DNA from 2 places in the Dietzia sp. UCD-THP genome. Region 1 is predicted to be linked to the other one. Evidence: predicted binding sites of a transcription regulator. Region 1 holds the regulator's gene; the other holds the start of a gene.
What was found. The regulator LexA, encoded in region 1, represses DNA repair genes until DNA is damaged. The targets are predictions, from matches to a motif close to CGAACANNTGTTCG.

Region 1 (7,599 bases):
CGTGCGTGGTCCCGGGGTTGGGGCCAGCGGAGTTGCGCGACCTGCCGGTGCACGAGGCGCCGGTGTACGACACCGGGTTCTTCAGCGAGGGTGTCAACGTGGAGATCGCCACCCCGCTGGTGGACGGACGGGTCTTCATGCGCGTCCACGAGCGAGGATCGGGGGAGACGATGTCCTGCGGCACCGGCATCGTCGCCACCGCCGTCGCGGCTCTGGCCGACGCAGGAGAGGCCACGGGCGAGGTCCTGGTGTCCGTGCCGGGGGGCGAGGTCGGGGTGGCCCTGACTGATTCCGGTTCCACTCTCACCGGACCGTCCGAGCTCGTCGCGCACGGGTGGTACACGCATTGACGCCCGGCTCCACTCGCGGAGGCGTCGTGACCGTTTCTGTGAGATGATGCAGGTGAATGACTATCGATGACGCCGCCCCTGACCGGGCTACACGAGACCATGACCCTTCGGTCGGAGACTTCCAGCTCGAGGAGCGCTCGTCGCTGCGCCGAGTCGTCGGTCTGTCGACCGAGCTCCAGGATGTCAACGACGCCGAGTACCGCAAGCTCCGTCTGGAGCGCGTCGTCCTGGTCGGGGTCTGGACCGAAGGCACGTCAGCGCAGGCCGAGGCCGCCATGGCCGAGCTGGCCCAGCTCGCCGAGACCGCGGGCTCCGAGGTCTGCGATGCGCTGATCCAGCGCCGCGACAAGCCGGACCCCGCCACCTACATCGGTTCCGGTAAGGCCAAGACCCTCAAGGATGTCATCGTCGCGACGGGCGCGGACACGGTGATCTGCGACGGTGAACTGACACCCGGTCAGCTCATCGCCCTCGAGAAGGTGGTCAACGTCAAGGTGATCGACCGCACCGCCTTGATCCTCGACATCTTCGCCCAGCATGCGACCAGTCGTGAGGGCAAGGCCCAGGTCTCTCTCGCGCAGATGGAGTACATGCTCCCGCGGCTGCGCGGCTGGGGCGAGGCGCTCTCCCGGCAGGCCGGCGGCAGGGCGGGGAGCAACGGTGGCGTCGGGCTCCGTGGTCCCGGTGAGACGAAGATCGAGACCGACCGCCGTCGGATCAGGGAGCGCACCGCCAGACTCCGCCGGGAGATCAAGGGGATGAAGCAGGCCCGCGACACCAAGCGGCACCGACGACGCGCCACCCCGGTTCCGTCGATCGCCATCGCCGGGTACACCAACGCCGGCAAGTCGAGTCTGCTCAACCGACTGACCGGCGCGGGAGTACTGGTCCAGAACGCGCTGTTCGCGACCCTGGACCCGACGACTCGGCGCGCCGAGCTCCCCGATGGGCGTGTGGTGGTCTTCACCGACACCGTCGGATTCGTCCGACACCTCCCTACCCAGCTCGTCGAGGCGTTCCGGTCGACGTTGGAAGAGGTCGTTGATTCCGAGCTCCTCCTGCACGTGGTGGACGGATCGGACACCTTCCCGTTACGCCAGATCGAGGCTGTCCGGACAGTCATCAACGACGTCGTGGAGGAGCAGCACGCCCAGAGACCGCGCGAACTGGTGGTGATCAACAAGATCGATGCGGCCGACCCCGTCGTCCTTACGGAATTGCACCACGCGCTACCGGACGCGGTGTTCGTGTCGGCGGCGACGGGCCAGGGTTTCGATGAACTCCTCGAGCGGATCATGGAGGTGGTCGCCTCGGGGGACACCCGGGTCACGCTCGAGATCCCCTTCACGAGGGGCGACGTGGTCGCCCGCGTCCACGCGGAGGGCGCCGTGATCGCCGAGGATCACACGACGTACGGTACCCGGATAGAGGTTCGGCTTCCCGCCTCAGTGGCGGGAGAACTCGGCGAGTATCGCGTCGCCGACCAGCGTGACGGGGTCGCCTGACCAGAGCGCCGTGCGGGTCGGAACCGCCCCGGCTCTCGTGGTGATGGAGGCGCCCGCCTCGGTCGGGTGAGGTCAGGCGACGCACCATCGGCACAGGCTCAGAGCTTGCGGAAGACGGTCACGACCTTTCCGAGGATCGTCGCGTGCTCACCGGGGATCGGGCGGAACGACGGGTTGTGGGGTAGGAGCCACACCCCGGTCGAATCCCTGCGGAACGTCTTGACCGTGGCCTCGCCGTCGATCATCGCCGCCACGATCTCGCCGTTATCGGCGACATTCTGCCGACGGACCACTACATAGTCGCCGTCACAGATCGCGGCGTCGATCATCGATTCGCCGACAACCCTGAGCATGAACAGGTCCCCGGATCCCACCAGGTCGGAGGGGAGGGGGAAGACCTCCTCCACAGCCTGTTCGGCGAGGATCGGACCGCCCGCCGCGATCCGCCCCAGGACCGGGACGTAGACCGGTTCGACGGCTCCGCCGGGCCGCACGTCCTCCTGCGCGGGTGCACGTCGCCCCCGCGATCGCTGACCAGGGACACCGTGAACGTCGACCGCCCGCGGCTTGTGGGGGTCGCGGGTCAGGAAGCCCTTCTTCTCCAGGGTCCGCAGCTGATGCGCCACGGAGGAGGTCGACTGTAGGCCGACCGCATCACCGATCTCCCGGATGCTCGGCGGATACCCCCTCTCCTTGACGGTGTCGTGGATGTGCAACAGCACGCTCTTCTGGCGTGTGGTCAGGGCCTCGAAGTCTGGTTTGGGCATGCGGCGGTCCCTTCAGCGAATGGGTGTTCGACGTCTTCTGTCTGTGTACACCCTACGTCGCCCCGGGCGGGTGCGCCACACAGGTGTTCGAAAAATGTGCTCGCGAGTGTCGACTCTGTCGGACCCGCGTGATACAACTCTAGTCACGTTCGAGTTCGAACAGATGTGCACAATGAGGCACACGCGTGTGCGAATAGGGTTCGCACATCGTATCGAGTGGGGAGTTGTCATGACCGTCCTGGAGATACAGCAACGATCGCGTCCGTCCATCCCGTGGACAGAGGTCTGCCTGGCCGCGCACGACCGGTTCGATCCGCCTAGGGCAGGTACCCGCGTCCACGCCGAGGTCCCGTCCGTCACCCGCACCCTCGACCGTGGCCGGAAGGTGCCCACGCGGTCGGTGGCGCCCGGTCGCCGGGTGAGCGTGCGGCCGGCGTCCACGGGTCAGGTCAGGGCGTGCGGAGTGGAGGCGCGATCGGTCGCACCGGTGGTGGACGACGTGCCGACCTGGGCACTGGTGGTCGGGGGCATCGTCTTCGGAATCCTGATGTTGTTGGCGTTGGCCCTCGTGGGTGGGCCCGCCTACGCGTGACCCACGGCATCGCCTTCTAGAATGGTCCCGGGACGGCGGCCCGTCGCCCTCGCACCGCCGTCGGCTCCGGCCGGTGGACAGGTTCGGACCAGGTCGACGAATGGCGAAGCTGGAATGTACTGCCCCATATGTCACCACGAGGACTCTCGGGTGATCGACTCGCGGTCGGTCGACGAAGGGCAGGCGATACGGCGTCGACGCGAGTGCCCCGATTGCGGTCACCGGTTCACCACCCTTGAGACGCCGCTGTTGACCGTCCTCAAACGCAACGGCGTGACGGAGCGTTTCAGCCGCGACAAAGTGGTCCGCGGCGTCCGCCGTGCGTGCCAGGGCAGGTCGGTCGACGAGGACGCGCTCCGGCGGCTCGCTCAGCAGGTCGAGGACGCCGTCCGGGCCGGCGGGGCTTCCGAGGTCCCGGCTCATGAGATCGGGCTTGCCATCCTCGGACCTCTCCAGGACCTAGACGAGGTCGCCTATCTGCGTTTCGCCTCCGTGTACAAGCAGTTCAGTTCTGCCGCGGACTTCGAGAGGGAGATCATCGCTCTTCGAGAGCGACACGCCGCCCACCGGTGATCGAGCATTCGTCGCCGTATCGACGAGCGCGGGTGCGCCGCGCTGAGCCCCATTTCGCGGCCCTGTTCTACTCTCAGACCATGCTCCGCGTGGTTGCGAGCGCCGTGCTGTCGGTGCTGTTCGTCGTGAGCGCCTGGCTTGTCATCGGGCCTCACCACCCGGTATTCCCGTGGGCGTTCTCGGCCGGAGTCTTCGGGATCCTGGGCGTCATGGGCCCCGTGCCCGAAGCGGTGATTCCGAGATGGGTGACCACGACGTCGCAGCGGACGATCCCCCGCGCCCGGTTGTTCGGTATCCCCTCCACCCTCCGTGTGCTGGATCGGGTCGGGTGGAACCGCGCTCTGGGGCGACGAGGCAACAGCGGTCGCGGTCGAGCCGGTCTGGTGGGGATCCGCGCGGACGCCATGCAGAGCCAGATCGCCCACGGGGTCGGCGCGGGGATTCACGCCTTGGTGGCCATCCCACTCGTGTTCGTGAGCGCCTGGTCGAGCGCGGTGATCGTGGTGGTACTCGGTGTCCTGGTGCACCTGCTCCCGGTCGCGATGCAGCGGTACGTGCTGGCGCGGGTGGACCGGGTCGCCCGAGTGACACAGGGTCGCGGGGCGGGCGACACTCGGGACTGGTGACGGTGGTGACGCACGGCGGGCGTCGTGGGCTCACCGCCCGGGGCGACGGGAGAGAGAGGCGGCCACCGCCTTGTCGATCCTCTCGGCGGAGACAGGGCGCGAGGTTCCCAGGGACTGTGCGAAGAGTCCGACGCGATACTCCGCCAGCATCCATCGCAGATCCCGGGACGTCCTCGCCCCACCCGGCCGCCCGCGAAGTGCCGCCGTCGCCTGCGCAACGGTCGCCTCCGACTCCTCGAGCCGGGCGGTGAGCTCCCGATACCTCGACGGTGACTTCTCCGCCAGGTCGAGCCTGAGATCGATCGCTCTCACATGACGTTCCAGTTGCGGCAGGACCTCGACGGGGTGTCGCGCGAGGAACCCCTTGCCCACGAGGAAGTCCAGCGCGGGCCGGACGTCGTCTGCGACGTCACGCGGAGCCTGCTCCAACCGCGCCATCACCGATCGCGCGGCAACCAGTGCCGGGAGAGCGGCGGTAATCGACGCCGAGACGGCGGCCGGCGCTTCGGCCCTGGCCTTCGCACGCAGCTCCTCGAACTCCTGAACGGTGAGGACCGGCACTCCCTTACGTGCGGCGACGATCCGTCCACACGCAGCCAGGGCCGCGTCCGAGACCAGACCGTCGGCCCCGCCGTGGGGATACTGGGTGAGCGCGAGGCGCTGCTCCACCGGACGGCCCCGGACTACCGACGCCGCGGAGATCACGTCCTTCGAGATCATCGTCAACACGGCCGCGGTCTGCGCGGCTCTCCTCTCCTCCTCGGTGGCGCACGCGATCCGGTGGAGGCCGTCGGGGCGCACCTGCAGCGCCGGATAGACCGTCACCTCGACACCGTCAACGGTCCCGCTGATCGAGGTCTCCAGGTCCCCGATCGTGTCCGCGGTCCAGTTCCGATGAGGCCCGTCATCGGGGACGAGTCGCGAGTTGAGAGTTGCTCGGACCTTCTCCACCAGGCGGCTGCGCAGGGCGGCCAGATCGGTACCCGCGGCCACCACCTCGTCGCCGTCGACGACCTCGAAGCGCATGCGCAAATGGTCGGGGAGGCGTTCCGGATGGAAATCGCGGGGATCGACGGTCGTCCCGATCCTGGCCGAGAGGGCCCCGGCGAGCGCCACCGGGAGAGGAGCCGAGCGTGGGGTGAGATCCCCGGCCAGCAGGGCCGCGTATTCGGCGGGCGGGGAGCACAGACGCCGGAGGTACTTGGGCAGAGTCCGGAGCATCTCGGTGTACAGCTCCTCCCGAAGGCCGGGGACCAGCCACTCGAAACCGGAGGTCGCGACCGACGACAACTGGGGGAGAGGGATGCGCACGGTGATGCCATCGGAGTCGACACCCGGGTCGAACGCGTACTTGAGCTCGAAGTCCCGGTCTCCCTGCTTCCAGATCGGCGGGAACTCGGAGGCGGCCGGAGCGGTGTCCGAGGTGCGGATCCGCTCGGGCGTCAGTCGTAGACGGTCCGGATCCTTGCGTCCCTCCCTCTTCCACCACGACTCCAGGTGCCGCCCGGAGGTGATGTCGGCGGGGAGTCGCTCGAGGTAGAACTCGACCATCGCGTCGTCGTCGATGACCAGACCCCGGCGCCTGCTCCGGGTCTCCAGTTCGCGCGCCTGCTCCACCGCCGCGGCGTTCTCCGTGAGGACCGGGATGCGGGTCGACCACCGGCCCTCGACGATTCCGTGCCGGACCAGCATCTCCCGGGCCAGCGATGCGTCGACCCGGGACAGGAGGATGCGCCGCGACTCGACCACTGGCAGACCCAGGAGGAGAACCTTCTCGTAGGCCATCGCGGCGCCCTGGGCGTCGGACCAGTGCGGCTCGGAGTACTGGGACCGGACCAGGTGCTCCCCGAGGGTCTCGATCCACGCCGGGTCGATGCGGGCGACGTCACGGGCCCACAGTCTGGAGGTCTCCACCAGCTCGGAGGCCATAAGCCATCGTGGTGGCTTGCGGGCGAGATCGGAACCGGGGAACACCTGGAAGCGGATGCCGCGGGTGCCGCGGAACTCCCTGGTGTCCTCGTCTTTCACCCCGACGTTGGTGAGCAGTCCGGACAGGATCGCCTTGTGGAGGTCGTCCTCTGCGGCGTGACCGGACGGTGGGTGCCATCCCCGGTCCCGGCACATGCTGGTCAACTGCGCGGTGAGGTCCTGCCACTCCCGGATCCGCAACCAGTGCAGATACTCGGCCTTGCACATCTTGCGGAACGCGCTGCCGGAGAGTTCGCGGCGCTGTTCCGTGAGGTAGCGCCACAGGTTGAGGTAACCGAGGAAGTCCGAGGACTTGTCGGCGAACCGGCGGTGGAACTGGTCCGCCTTCTCGCGCTCCTCGGCGGGTCGTTCCCGCACGTCCTGAACGGTCAGCGCCGCCACCACCACCAGAACGTCCCCCAGCGACCGGTTGCGGTGTCCCTCCACCACCATCCGCGCCAGTCGGGGATCGAGGGGGAGGGACGCCATGTCGCGACCCACCCTCGTCAGGTGCGGGCGCTCGTCGTCGATCCGGAGCGCACCGAGTTCGGTGAGCAGTGTCATCCCGTCCCGGACGGCCTTGCGGTCGGGTGGTTCGACGAACGGGAAGTCGTCCACGGCGCCCAGGTCGAGATCGGCCATCGACAGGATGACCGACGCCAGATTGGTGCGCAGGATCTCCGGGTCGGTGAACTCCGGCCGGGAGTCGAAATCGTCCTCCGAGTAGAGGCGGATGCAGATGCCGTCGGCCACGCGTCCGCAGCGGCCCGCGCGCTGGGCGGCGGAGGCCTGTGAGATGGGTTCGATCGGCAGCCGCTGGACCTTGGTGCGTGTCGAATAGCGGGAGATCCGCGCGACGCCGGTGTCCACGACGTACCGGATCCCCGGAACCGTCACCGAGGTCTCCGCGATGTTGGTCGACAGGACGACGCGCCGGGTCGAGTGCTGACGGAACGCCCGGTGCTGCTCGGCGGTGGTGAGCCGGGCGAAGAGAGGGAAGATCTCCGTTCCCTTGAATCTCCGGCCCCGGAGTACCTCCTCGGCGTCGCGGATCTCACGCTCCCCGGACAGGAACACGAGGACGTCGCCATCCCCTTCGGCGAGGAGTTCGCCCACGGCATCGGCGAGCGCGTCCAGTGGATCCAGGTCGACGGTGCGGTCCGCGTGGTCGACCTGCAGTGGCCGGTAGCGGATCTCCACCGGGAACGTGCGACCGGA
Region 2 (7,599 bases), on a different contig from region 1:
CCGCCCTGTCGAGGTGGCGTTGCGGACGTGATAGGTCCTGTCGATCGACTGGCCCGGCGCCATCGAACACGGGTCCACCCCGGGGGTGCCCCCGATCGCACCCTCGGGATCGGTGTGCGCGGGCCCGCCGGCGAGGTCGCACCCCCACGACCCCAGGACGAGGTCCGGCGCGTCCGACCACGTGGTGCCGTCGAGGGAGAACTCGAGGTCGGTATGAGCGTCCAGGGGCGAGGCGGAGACGGCCCGGGCGACGGATGCTCCGCCGAGCACCAGGGTGACCGCGGCCGCGAGGGCGACAGGGATCAGACCGCTCCTTCGACGACGGCGTGGCCGGCCGCGCCGCGATTCGCGGGCGGGTTCGGCGGCACTCTCGGCAGCGCATCCGGCGGCAGGCTCGGATCCTGGAGGTTTCGTCATCGACCAGCTTCGTCAGTCCCGGCCTGACGCGCGGGAGGAGAACCCACACCCTATTACTAAGAACGTTCTTATGTAAAGGGCGCTCCGCACCGCCAGCCTATCTTCCCAACCCCAGGACCGTGTCGCACGCCCGGGCGATCGCCAGCTCCTCATCCGTCGGGACCACCAGGACCGCGACCCGGCCACCGGCGCGCGAGATGATCCGCTCGCCCGTCCCGTCCTCGTTGGCCTGCGGGTCGAGTTCCACCCCCCAACCGCCGAGGGTGGACAACACGTCCGCACGCAGTCGGGCGACGTTCTCACCCACGCCGGCAGTGAAGGTGATGGCGTCGACGTCGCCGAGAACCGCCCAGTATCCGCCGATGTAGCGGCGCAGGCGATGGACGACCACCTCGTAGGCCAGAGCGGCGTCGCGGTCACCATCGTCGACCCGCGCGAGCAACTCGCGGAAGTCACTCGCCCGCGCCAACCCTTCCAGACCCGACCTACGGTTGAGAAGTGTGGAGACGTCCTCAGGCGACATGCCGCGATCGCGGATGAGGTGAATGATCAGACCGGGGTCGAGGTCACCGGGACGGGTGCCCATGACCAGACCCTCGAGCGGCGTGAGCCCCATGGAGGTATCGACCGCCCGACCGCCGGCGATCGCCGAGGCCGAGGCCCCGTTGCCGAGATGCAGCACGATCTGGTTCACCTCGTCGTACGGGCGCCCAAGGACCTCTGCCGTGCGACGCGAGACGAATTCGTGGCTGGTGCCGTGGAAACCGTAGCGGCGCAGATCCCAGGCCTTCGCCACCGCACGATCGATCGCGTAGGTGTGCGCGGCGGCGGGCAGCGTGTGGAAGAACCCCGTGTCGAACACCGCGACGTGCGGCAGGCCCGGAAGCAGATCCCGCGCCACGCGAATCCCGCGCAGGTTGGCGGGATTGTGGAGCGGCGCCAGCAGCTCGAGCCTCTCGATGCCCGCCTCCACCTCGGGAGTGACCTCGACCGGTTCGTGGAAGTCCGGCCCGCCGTGGACCACCCTGTGGCCGATCGCCTCGACCCCCAGGTCGGTGGGGTGAGCGCCGAGCCGCCCCGCCTCCTCCAGGACCCGGCTCAGCGCTGCGGTGTGGTCCGGGAAGGCGGCCTCGACGGTGCTCTCCTCACCCGGCGAGCCGGCCAGGTCACCGCGACGCACGGCCAGGGTGCCGACGGGTTCTCCGATCCGTTCGACCAGCGCCCACGCCAGTTCCGCCTCGACCGCGGTGTCGATGATCTGAAGCTTAAGGGAGGACGACCCCGAGTTGATGACGAGGACGCGGGTCACGAGTCGCCTGCCTGGTCGCCGGCCGAGCCCTGCGCCTGAACGGCCGAGCCCTGCGCCTTAACGCCTGAGCCCTGCGCCTGAACGGCGGTGATGGCGACGGTGTTGACGATGTCCTCGACCAGCGCACCACGCGAGAGGTCGTTGATGGGCTTGCGGAGCCCCTGCAGGACCGGGCCGATCGCCACGGCGCCGGCGGTACGCTGCACCGCCTTGTAGGTGTTGTTGCCCGTGTTGAGGTCGGGGAAGATCAGCACGGTGGCGCGGCCGGCGATCGGCGAGTCCGGCATCTTCTTGCGAGCCACGGTGGGGTCGACGGCGGCATCGAACTGCAGCGGCCCGTCCACCATGAGGTCCGCCACCGGGTCCCCCTCGCCCGCGGCGGCGATGCGCGCGCACACGATCTCGGTGGCCTCGCGCACCTTGTCCACGTCTGCTCCGCTGCCTGAGTCGCCGGTGGAGTACGAGAGCAGCGCGACCCGTGGCTCCACGCCGAACCGGGATGCCGTCTCGGCGGAGGACAACGCGATGTCGGCGAGCTGTTCGGCGGTCGGAGCGGGGACCACAGCGCAGTCGCCGAAGGCCAGAACGTGGTCGGACAGGCACATGAGGAACACGCTGGACACGGTCTTCACGCCCGGCTTCGTCCGGATGATCTCCAGTGCGGGCCGGATGGTGTGCGCGGTCGTGTGGGCGGCGCCGGAGACCATTCCGTCGGCGAGGCCGGTGTGCACCATCATGGTGGCGAAGTAGGAGATGTCGAGCATTCGGTCGCGGGCGACGTCCAGGGTCATGCCCTTGTGCTCGCGCAGCGTCGCGTACTGCCGGGCGAACGGCTCGGCGTGCTCGCTGTGTCGCGGATCGAGGATCTGCGCCCCGGCCAGGTCGATCCCCAGTTCGTCCGCGCGTCGGCGCACGGTCTCGGAATCGCCCAGGATGGTCAGATCGGCGACATCTCGACGCAGCAGCCGACCCGCGGCGTGGAGGATGCGGTCGTCGTCACCCTCGGGGAGCACGATGTGACGCTTGTCCGCGCGGGCACGCTCTAGGAGCTGGTGCTCGAACATCTGCGGCGTCATCACACTGGGGGTGTCCACGCGCAGACGGGCCAGCAGCTCCTCGGTGTCGATGTGGGTCTCCATCAGGCTCAGCGCCGTCTCGACCTTCCGCCCGGACCCGGAGTAGACGCGCCCGCGTGTGTCCGCCGCCAGGCGGGCGGTGTCGTAGGTGCCGTGGGAGGTGCAGACGATCGGCAACGTCGAGCGCATCCCCCTGACCAGTCGGTCCATCGCCGCGTTCGGCATGAGACCGCCGTTCCAGATCATCCCGGCCAACGACGGGAACCCCTCCGCTGCGTGCGCGGTGAGGACCGCGAGCACGGCATCGGTCCGGTCGGCGGGCACGATCACGACCATGCCGTCCACCAACCGCTCCAGAATGCGCTCGCCGGTCATCCCGCCCACCATGAGGTTCATGACCTCGCGGTCCAGCAGGGCCGGGTCACCGGAGTAGAGCGTGCCGTCCACGGCCTCGACCAGTTCGCCCATAGTGGGCGCGGTGAGAAGGGCCTGGCTGGGCAGCGTCCAGGCGGGCAGGTCCAGGGGCGCGAGCTCGGCCTGAACGGCCTCCAGGTCCTCAGGGTCGCACCGGTTGACGACGACGCCCACTGGGTGGGCGTGCTCCTGCCGGAGCTCCTCCAGGGTCAATCGGGCGTTGGTGCCGATCTCCCCCGGAGTCCGATCGGCGCCGCGGAGCACCAGCAGAACGGGCGCGCCGAGGTTCACCGCGAGGGTGGCGTTGAAGTCGAACTCGGTGGGGCTGGGCACGCCCGTGTAATCGGTCCCGAGGATCACCACCACATCGCACTGCCTGGCCACCACGTGGTATCGGTCCACGATCTCGGCGAGCGCCGACTCGCGATCCTCGTGCACCCGGACGTTGGTCACGCCGACGCAGTCCTCGTAGTCGAGATCCACGGTGGTGTGCTGGAGCAGCATCTCCACGATGCGGTCGCGCGCGGGGTCTGTTCCCTTGGCGGAGTCCGCGCCTTGTCCGGTCCCGGAATCGGCGACGCGTGGCGCGACGGTGACCGGACGGAACACCCCCACCCTCTGGACGGTCCCGGCGAGGATCCGCAGCAGGCCCAGAGCGACGGTCGATTTCCCGGTGTCGCCCTCGGGCGCGGCGACGTAGACCGCGGAGGAGGACAGGGGGACCTCGGTAACCGGGGACGGGATCGTGGGCGCGGAGGGCTCAGCCAGGAGGGTCTCGGGTACGGGGGAATCGGGCACGGCGGAATCGGGCACGAGGGCATTGTGACAGCGCGAGCGGCCCGGCACACCCAGTACACCCCGTGCGGCCCTAGACATCGGTGAGCCTGTCGACCCCGGGCGGCACCCAGGTACAGCGACCAGGAGCGGCGGGGTCGGCACGGGTGGTCCATGCCGACGGGCCGTCACCGACGAAGGCGTGGTGCACGGGACAGCCCAACGTACCGTTTCCGACCGTGGTCGGCCCGCCTCTCGACCACTCCTTCACATGATGGAACTGGCTTCTTCTGGCTGGCGCGGAGCATCCCGGAAAGGTGCACCCTCCGTGCGCGGCGTACAGAACCAGGCGCTGAATGGCGGAGGCCAGGCGGCGGCCGGGGTGGGAATCGACGTCGATCCGGTGCAGTTCCTCGAGACCGTCGCGCAGCAACGAGACGAACCACGGGAGCGTCCCGGCCATCGAGACGGCCTGACGGACGCTGAGTTGGGTACCGGAGTCGGTCTCCACCAGCGCGTCGGGGTGCTCGAGTTGCTCCGGGGTTACGCGCACCACGATGGTGGCGATCCCCTTGGGCCGGGCGGGGTCGACGGTCGAGCCGAGAGCCCACTGGTGCACGAGCGCGTCGTGCGCCCGCTGCTCCGGGGTTCGCTGGTCCGACCCGGGTTCACCCGCCACGGCCCCGCCGGGTCCGCCGAAGTCACACAGCGCACGCTCGACCAGCGCTCGTCCGCGCGGCGTCAGCGTCATGGTCAGAGTGCTGGTCCCGTCGCGCCGGACCGCGCCGAGCCGCGCCGACCGTTGTCGTTCCTGATGGTCCTCGCGATCCTTGCCGCGGCCAGGGCACAGGGCCGAAACGCGCCGGGCGGCCTCGGCCCGCAACTCTGCCGGAGCGACGGTGCGCGCGAACTCGGTGAGCTCCTCAGCGAACCGGGTCGCCGCGGCCCCGCCGATCGACCCGGGGAGCCCGGAGACCGCCTTAGCGATGACCCGCTCGTGCTCGGCGGTGATCTCCCCGACCGCCGCCGCCCGCCCGGCCGGGGTGGCCTGCCTCCCGCCCGCCTCGATCCGCCCGTGGACGGCTCCTCTGGATAACCCCAGGTTCTCCGCCAGCAGGGCGGCGACTCCCCCGCTGGAACGACCTTTCCGCCGGTGCAGGGCTGCGAGTTCGGCAGTGGCGCGGGCCCCGGCGGCCTCAAGCCTGCGGACAACGATCTCGGTCCGGCCCACAGCCTCGACCAGCGCATCCGCGTCCTGGTCCGACCAGCCGACCTGGCACAAATTCTCCACGGAGGCTTCGAGAAAGGCGAGAACGTCAGCCAGCGGGGCCGTCTCCGACCCCCGCCCCGGCGCGTCCCACTCCTCCTGTTGCATGGCCCGAGAATAGAACACACGTACGACATCGAACCGGCGGCGGCGACGGCACCGAAACCAGCCGGGCAGGAGCCTCGGCCCCGTGGGATCCCGACGCCCCCGGGGGACGGGCGGCCGCTCCCTAATCGACCACGACGACGGCCAGCCCGAAGTCCCCGGCCTCGTCGGTCCAGACCGCGCCACCGCCGAAACCGTGTCCCGCGAGCTCATCGACCAGCGCACGGGGCTCGAACTTCCGGGCGATCTCGGTGCGGATCCCCTCACCCGCGGCCAGGGTCCGGCCCCGACCGAGCGTCGGAAAGTCGATCCGCACCTCACGCACCGCGCGCAACCACATCTCGATACGACTCTCTCCCGCGTTCCACACGGCCTCGTGCCGGAAGTCCCTGCGGTCGAGGCCCGTGCAGTCGACGGTCCGGGCGATCACGTCGAGCATGTTGAGGTTGAACTCGGCGGTGACGCCGGCGGCGTCGTCGTAGGCCGCCACCAGCCGGTCCGGGTTCTTGACCAGGTCGAATCCCACCGCAAGCCGGTCCCCCGGGCCCATGATCGCGCGGAGCATCCGGAAGAACACGGCCCGCTGCGACTCGCTGAAGTTGCCGACGGTACCGCCGAGGAACAGCACCAACCGACCTCCCGGCTCGCCCGGCAGAGGCCCCTCGAGGGCGGTGATGTCGCCGACGACCGGGTCGATCCGCAGGCCCGGATACTCCTGTTCCAGCGCGCGCGAGCTCTCGACGAGCATCTCGGAGCTGATGTCCACGGGCACGAACCGCGCATCCGCGCAAGCGTCCGTCAACACGTCGAGGAGCACTCGGGTCTTCTCGCAGGTCCCGGCCCCCAGCTCGACCACCGTCGAGGCCGCGCCCACGATCTCGCGGCCTCGGGCCCTTAGGATCTCGGCCTCGGCCCGGGTGGGGTAGTACTCCACCACCCTGGTGATCTGATCGAAGAGCACACTGCCCTTCTCGTCGTAGAACCAGCGTGGCGGAACGGTCGGCGGGTCGGCGAAGAACCCGTCGCGCAGGTCCGACTCGAGGGCGGCGGTGTCGGGGCCTGCGAGCCTCGTCGTCGTGGTCGTCGTGATCGTCGTTCTGGTCGTCGCGGTGGCCCCGGGCGTGTTCTCGTCGCCGGTCATCGCGCGAGCCTCAGTCCGGTGGCCGCCCACCGCGACGACGCGGGGAAGAAGTTGCGGTAGGTGGGCCGCGTGTGACCCGCCGGGGTCAGGGCGCTACCGCCGCGCAGGACATGCTGGTCGGACATGAACTTGCCGTTGTACTCGCCCGCCGCACCCTCCTCGGTGACGAACCCCGGGTAGGGCAGGTAGGCGCTGGAGGTCCATTCCCAGACCCCGCCGATCGTCCGCTCCGTGGCGGGCTGCGGGTGGCACCGGTCGGGGTCGAGCTCGTCGGCGATCAACCAGCCGGCGGACGCGACCTCCCACTCGAACTCGGTGGGCAGTCGGGCCCCGGCCCAGCGCGCGAACGCGTCGGCTTCGTAGAACGACACGTGGCAGACGGGCTCGGCGTCCACGACCGGACGGCGGCCCGAGAGGGTGAAGGTGGTCCAGTCACCGTGGGCGGCACTCCCGTCTGTGGCGGCGGAGTCCCCGGCGCCGTCCTCGCGACGCCAGTACCCGGGCGCGTCCCAGCCCTCGGCCTGCACGGCGGCCCACCCGTCGGAGAGCCACAGCTCGGGGCGGGAGTACCCGCCGTCGGCCATGAACCGCTTCCAGTCCGCCACCGTGACCTGCCGGGTGGCCACCTGGCCTCCGGGTACCCACACCCGGTGACGCGGGCGTTCGTTGTCGTAAGAGAACCCGGCACGGCCGGTGGTATCAGACGGGTCGGTGGGGTCGGAGGCACCGACCTGGGCGACCCCCTCGACCACGTCGAGCCAGTCCTGCTCGGCCGGCGCGGCAGGAGCCGGGTCCGGGGCCCTGTGCACGTAGACGGGGTCGGTCGGATTGTGGGAGAACAGGTGCTTGGCGTCCATGAGCATCAGCTCCTGGTGCTGCTGCTCATGGTGGCAGCCCAGCTCGAGCAGTTCCAACCCGCGGTCGTCGACCCGGCCGGCCTCGAGTGCGGCCACCACCGCCTCGTCGACGCGCGCCCGGAAGTCGCCGATCTCCGCCACCGACGGTCGGGTGATGAGCCCGCGCTGGGGCCGGGGTTGCCGCGGGCCGACGGCCTCGTAGTAGGAGTTGAAGAGGAACCGGAACACCGGCTCGGGCG

Region 2: the regulator LexA is predicted to act here: its motif matches at 5,377-5,390, upstream of H483_RS34155 (HNH endonuclease signature motif containing protein).

The regions. Positions count from the first base shown of each region.
Region 1 covers NZ_KB714650.1:208,725-216,323, reverse strand. The annotation lists gene dapF (diaminopimelate epimerase) at 1-350, shown strand, start outside; gene hflX (GTPase HflX) at 407-1,855, shown strand; gene lexA (transcriptional repressor LexA) at 1,954-2,622, opposite strand; gene H483_RS29515 (hypothetical protein) at 2,852-3,214, shown strand; gene nrdR (transcriptional regulator NrdR) at 3,329-3,787, shown strand; gene H483_RS29505 (hypothetical protein) at 3,868-4,413, shown strand; gene hrpA (ATP-dependent RNA helicase HrpA) at 4,444-7,599, opposite strand, start outside.
Region 2 covers NZ_KB714655.1:117,398-124,996, forward strand. The annotation lists gene H483_RS39705 (thrombospondin type 3 repeat-containing protein) at 1-417, opposite strand, end outside; gene H483_RS34145 (acetate kinase) at 515-1,726, opposite strand; gene pta (phosphate acetyltransferase) at 1,723-4,029, opposite strand; gene H483_RS34155 (HNH endonuclease signature motif containing protein) at 4,085-5,365, opposite strand; gene egtD (L-histidine N(alpha)-methyltransferase) at 5,487-6,503, opposite strand; gene egtB (ergothioneine biosynthesis protein EgtB) at 6,500-7,599, opposite strand, start outside.